DNA from 2 places in the Bacillus sp. 1NLA3E genome. Region 1 is predicted to be linked to the other one. Evidence: riboswitches for the same ligand, from Rfam matches in the RefSeq annotation. Region 1 holds a riboswitch; the other holds the start of a gene.
What was found. A riboswitch is a leader RNA that binds a small molecule or an ion and turns the genes downstream of it on or off. The one in region 1 is predicted to bind FMN.
Positions count from the first base shown of each region.

Region 2: another riboswitch for FMN. It lies ahead of ribE (riboflavin synthase); the one in region 1 lies ahead of B1NLA3E_RS07885 (ECF transporter S component).

Region 1 covers NC_021171.1:1,631,167-1,634,378, forward strand. Annotated here, with positions in the region: gene B1NLA3E_RS07875 (LrgB family protein) at 1-632, opposite strand, end outside; gene B1NLA3E_RS07880 (CidA/LrgA family protein) at 629-991, opposite strand; FMN riboswitch at 1,261-1,394, shown strand; gene B1NLA3E_RS07885 (ECF transporter S component) at 1,563-2,144, shown strand; partial or broken gene B1NLA3E_RS23775 (transposase) at 2,437-3,212, opposite strand, start outside.
Region 2 covers NC_021171.1:2,880,910-2,884,121, forward strand. Annotated here, with positions in the region: gene B1NLA3E_RS13625 (bifunctional 3,4-dihydroxy-2-butanone-4-phosphate synthase/GTP cyclohydrolase II) at 1-899, opposite strand, end outside; gene ribE (riboflavin synthase) at 919-1,572, opposite strand; FMN riboswitch at 1,755-1,912, opposite strand; gene B1NLA3E_RS13635 (hypothetical protein) at 2,048-2,851, opposite strand; gene B1NLA3E_RS13640 (patatin-like phospholipase family protein) at 2,997-3,212, opposite strand, start outside.

The DNA.
Region 1 (3,212 bases):
ATCGCGATATTTCCCATTGCCCCTTCTTCTTCTCCCCATAAGAGCGAACGATTTGCCCCGAGCATTTGCGCTGAGGTACCCATTGCTAAACCTTTTGCAGATTTGCTTTTTATACCCAATTGATTTAATAATTTTGGCCCGATGATCAGTGATATTAAAGCTGAAATAATTACAAAAAAGATAGTTGTCGACGTAATCCCTCCAAGGTCACTGGAAATGGTTAAAGCAATTGGTAGGGTTACCGACCTAGGAATCAGTGAAGCCAACAGCTGATGTTTCAAATGAAAAATTTGGGCCATTCCTAATACCGAGATCATTCCCAAGGACGTCCCACAAATCACGCCAGCAAGGATTTTTTTATAGTTTTTCTTTAAGAAAGACCATTGTTTATATAGCGGGACAGCTAACGAAACAACAGCAAGCTGTAATAGTTGATTAAAGATGTGGTTAACCTGCCGGTAGGTCGCTTCATGGATATGGAAAATAAACAACAAAAAAACAAGTAGAATAGATGCAGTGTATAAAGGATTTAGCCAGCCTTTTTTATATTTACGATAGAGTTTTAAACTTAAAAAGTAACAACTTATGGTGAGGGTGATACAGAATATAACATTTATGATTAAGAGGGTCATTTTACATTCCTCCTTATTATTTTTTCATACCATTCAACTGGGAGGGCTGTGCCTAGCAAACAGCATATACTACTCACAATAATAATTACTAAGACAGGCCATTGTAATATTTTAAGAAAACTTGAAGACAGAAAGAGACTGGCAATCGGTGGTATAAATAGTAAGGTTAGATGTTTTAACTGAAAGGAAGTAGCTTTCTCAATCCATGCTAATTTGATTATTCCTGTTTGGAGGAAAATAAACAGCAATATCATGCCAACAACACTACCAGGTAAAGGAATATGAAAGAGAATCACGGTACCATAGCCTAACAGGAGAAACCCCAAAATGATGAAAAACTGTAGAACCCTTAATATCATATGGCCTCCCCTCAATCCTAAATAAAGATGTATTAGGTTCAGCTTAGAGTACTTTGAACTCATTGTCATTAAACGTGTCAGAAATTCTTACATACTTTTGGAGTGGAATATTATTAACCTGAAAGAAAATCTTACAAATGTAGTCCCATTGTTTGTGAATATTCTGAGGACAAATTCGTGGAATAAGAAAAACCAAAGCGTGCCAGTAGACCTGGATCTTCCCAACTCCACTTCTTTCAAGTATAATAGAATTCAAATCTTAATATTCGATTCATCTTCGGGGTAGGGTGAAATTCCCAATCGGCGGTATTGAATTTTTTTTCTAAGCCCGCGAGCTCTTTTTTGAGCAGGATTTGGTGTGATTCCAAAGCCGACAGTATAGTCTGGATGGGAGAAGATGAAGGTTCTGCATTCGTTCAACAATGTTAAATAATTGAACGGTTATTAAGCGTGCCTTATTAACTCTCCCTCAAGTATAAAAACTTGAGGGTTTTCTGTTTTTAGGGGTAGCGTCTTACAGTGCTGGATCTTTCTTCTTGAAGTGGATAGATTACAAAAGGAGAGAGAAAAAATGAAAAAATTAAAAGTAAAAGCTATTGTATCAATTGGAATGCTGAGTAGTATTTCGTATATCATGATGCTGCTAAATTTCCCAATGCCGCCGTTTCCTAATTTTCTGTTGGTTGATTTTAGCGATATACCAGCTCTGATTGCAGCATTGATTTTTGGCCCATTGGCGGGTGTTTTAGTTGAATTTATAAAAAATTTCCTAAATTATTTTACGGTAGGAAGTGCAACGGGTGTACCAGTCGGGCAGATTGCTAACTTTATTGCAGGGATTCTGTTTATTCTACCAACTTATTATCTATATAAAAAATTAAAATCGCGTAAAGGCATGACATTTGCTTTGATTGTGGGATCACTCTCAATGGGGATTTTTATGAGTGTATTAAATTATTTTGTCTTTCTACCTGCCTATACATTCTTTTTAAACTCACCGGCCATGTCAACAACTGAAATGCGTCAACTTATTGTTACTGCAATTCTTCCTTTTAATATTATGAAAGGGTTGATTATGAGCACAATCATTTTCTTAATATTTATCCGTATGCAATCTTGGATTGACAAACAAATTGTAATGAAAAGTATGTGATCAACATAATCTAGCTAAAATTAAATAATAAGGTGAGACCATAGGTTCTCACCTCAGATTGTCGAAAAAGGTTATTTTCCCGGCAATTTTTCATTTTGTCAGAACATTAAATGCAGATTTTTAATATGAGATTGTCTATGCTAAGGGACCTGTTGATTTCCACTCCAGGTGCTTCGCTTTCCGCGGGGCGGGCGGTGAGCCTCCTCGTCGCTAATGCTCCTGCGGGGTCTCACCTGTCCCGCTGCTCCCGCAGGAGTCTTCGCACCTTCCGCTCCAATCAACAAGGGGCAAATCAACCTAAAGAATTGCAACACACCTTATCCAACCTGGATAAGTGTGTTGCAATTTTTTTTATTTTTTGGCAGGCTGCAGTAAGGAGAGCCTGTTAACTTACATTCTTCAATCCCCGTAACCGGCAGTAGCGAAGCCCATGCAGCTCTTTTTTAGTCTGCGAAGGTTCGCTCAATTTTTTCTTTTCTAAATTTATAAAGCATTTTTCCTGATTTAGATAAGCGATTTTAACCTTACCTTTTCCTTGTGTTGCTCCCAAATATGTCGTGTTACAACTTTTTCCTTTTCTTCCGTGTTTGAGTCTAACCTCTTCTATTGCCTTGTTTAAGTCATCAAAATATTCCCGAGTACCCACTTCCACTTCTTGTTTAGTAAACTTATGTTTATTTGCGTTTGCCTATAAGTGTGTAGAATCTGTGAATAAAACACGTCCGCCAACCATCTTATGATTTATCGCTGTAAGAACAATCTCATTAAAAAGCTCCTGAAAAATATTTGTATCCTTAAAACGGTGTTGACGATTCCAACTAATCGTAGAGTGATGCGGAACTGGGTCCTTGAATTTTAAACCCAAAAACCAGAGGTAGGCGACGTTTGTTCTTATTTCCCTTTCCAATTGACGTTCGAACGAATGCCATAAAGATAACCAAAGACATCATTTTAAAAAGAACAAGGGATCAGTAGGGCGTCCGTTATCATCGCTATAATAAGGACGGGCCTTATCAAGAAGAAACGAAAAATCGATATATTCGTTAATCAAGCGAAGAAGGTGATCGT
Region 2 (3,212 bases), 1.2 Mb from region 1:
ATTAGGCCAATTCCTCTACCTTCCTGCCGCATATATAGAAGAACGCCGTTCCCATTTTCTTCAATTTGCATAAGAGCTGCTTCAAGCTGTGGCCCACAGTCACATCGGTAAGATCCAAACACATCACCGGTTAAGCACTCCGAATGTACGCGCACAAGAGCAGGTTGATCCTCTGTTATATCACCTTTGACCAATGCAATATGTTCTTTCCCATCGACGATACTCGTATATCCAACCGCTTGGAAATCCCCAAACGAAGTAGGCAGATGAACTTCCGCTTCCCTTCTAACAAGAGAATCATGTACCAATCGATATTCAATTAAAGCTTGAATCGTGATTAATTTCAATTGAAACTTTTCGGCAATGATCTTTAGTTGAGGAACCCTTGCCATCGTGCCATCTTCGTTCATAATCTCACAAATGACACCTGCGTGTTTCCCACCAGCAAGACGAGCCAAATCGACCGCTGCTTCTGTATGTCCAGATCTTCGCAAAACTCCGCCATTTTTTGCTATGAGTGGAAAAATGTGACCAGGGCGATTAAAATCCGCCGGTCTAGCTGATTCCTCCAACAGGCTTAACACAGTTGTAGAGCGCTCAAATGCGCTAATTCCGGTCGAAGTACTAATATGATCAATACTGACAGTGAATGCTGTACCGTGAGAATCTGAATTCGTTTCTGTCATCGGTCTTAAATCAAGTTTGTTGGCCAACTCTTCTGTGATAGGAGTGCAGATAAGTCCCCTACCTTCTTTTGCCATAAAATTAATGGCTTCAGGAGTAGCGAATTCCGCTAACATGATGAAGTCACCTTCGTTTTCTCTGTCTTCATCGTCACATACAATCACCATTTTACCCTTTTTTAAATCTTCCAAGGCATCTTCAATTAAATTAAACATGGTTTATTGCTCCCTCCATTTACATAAATCCCGTTTGTTTCAGTAAATCCGCTGTAATCCCAGTTCCTCCAGCATTGGTTTCTATTTTTTTCTCCATAATTGAATGAACATATTTCACTAACATATCAAATTCAAGATTTACTTTAGCTCCGATGCGTTTATGCCCTAAGATGGTTTCACCTCTTGTATGAGGAATGAGTGAGACTGTGATCGTCCGGTCCTTTACGAAAAAAATGGTAAGTGAAGTTCCATCAATAGCCACCGACCCCTTTTCCATTACAAATGGTACGCCATTTTCAGGGATCGAAATATCAATATAAACAGCATTTTCCTCGGCTTTAATAGCAGAAATAGTCCCAGTTCCATCAACATGACCCGATACAAAATGACCACCAAACCGCCCGTTTGCAGCCATCGCCCTTTCCAAATTCACTTTAGACCCAGCTTTTAGAAAAGCTAATGAACTGGCGTGAAATGTTTCCGGCATGACATCTACTGAAAATGCTGATTTCGTAAAATCAGTTACAGTTAAGCAAACACCATTAACTGAAATACTGTCACCTAAATGGACATCACTTAAGATTTTTGGTGCTTGAATGGTCAAAATTAACGTGGAACCTTGTTTATGTATTTTTTGCAGGGTGCCAATTTCTTCAATAATTCCTGTAAACATAGTATCCCCCCTTTATTCAGTAATACAAAAACGATAAAATAACGAATCTTTTCCAGGGCCATAGCTTACGACTGAACCAAATTATGTATATTAATAAGAACAACAAACCCCGTACAATAAAAATGTACGGGGTTAATAAACATACTTAAATACGCATAAAAAATTGCATTTTTAATATGCTAACATACCTTCTCCCATCCAGACTTTACTGTCGGCTTTGGAATTACACCAAATCCACCGTTTTCAGATAAAAAATAAGCAATGAAAACGGGTCACGGGCTAAGAGAATTTTTTTCTCATCACCGCCGGTTGGGAATTTCACCCGACCCCGAAGGCGATCATATTTTTTATGATATGATCCTAAATTATTCAGTTATTTACTGACATCTTACCCTAATTGTTTTGTTACTGCAATGAATTTATACCAAAAACATTTATTCTAGGTGGAATTTTCTTATTCTATTCATTTTTATCTTTAGTGGCTTGTACACTTAAAAAAATAAGCTAACACACCTACCATGAAAATTTTATCTGTTACATCCACTTGTTCTTCTAAAACGATAAAAGGAGTATTTGCATCCCGAAACTGTTTTCCCCAGTTAAGTGGCATCCACCCTTTAATCAATTTTCCGATAATGAAACCTTCTTCATTTCTAAATTTTATATGCGGATAAAGAGATGAACCTTCTACTTGAATGTAATGATTTTCGATTAGTGAATGGATGGTACCTCTTTTTTCTAATGAAAATATGGGCTTTATATACTCGTGGTAAATACCTATTTCATTTTTTACTGAATCCATTATTTTGACTTGTTTTTTTCTTTCATTTACTGAATACAGTGCAAGCAATTTATTTTGTTGGTCGTATAAGCCATACACATTAGGAATAAGTTTATCTGCAAAATAGGGAAGGAACCATCTAAACCACCAAAACCTAAAATCTCTAACTTCACCAATTAAAAAACCGTTGGGTTCAAATAATAACATTCTTAAGGACGGTGCTGGCATAAAAGTAATCAGGATTTTTTGGGATTTTTCTAAAGTTGTATCCACTTGTGTTTCTGTTATTTCAGTTTCAAGGCAACGTTGATGCTGGATTAAATAAACTTGGTAACAAATACAACTATAAACACAAAAAGGTATCATAACGTACAAAAGTGGAAGGTTAACTGAAAACAATATACTTCCTACTAGAATGATGATCACAGGAACAAATGCTGCTAGGCTCCCATTGAGAGAAACAGTAGCCGCGGAGCGGTAGTATTGTTGGATGTTCATCAGATTTTCTCCTTATCCAATTAATGCTTTATACCATTCTATTATTTTACTCAAACAAATATGATAATGTTACACCAATCATCCCCTAATAGAGACAAAAACCCCTGACCTTGGTCGAGGGGCTTCAAATATATTTCTATGTTACTTACCATTTCTGGATTTTTTCGATATAACCTTTGGCATCTTTGTAGCCTGCCCGATACAGCTTTTCAAGCTTTTCTGGTCGACGTTCCATCCGCCCAACCTCGATAGGAACTGTTGGGCGAATCACGATTGCATTCCCTGCCTTTTCTTCTTCATCCAGAAAGCGAATTGTATCATTATACTTTTGGTACCGACGTGCTAATGCGGACTGTAAGCC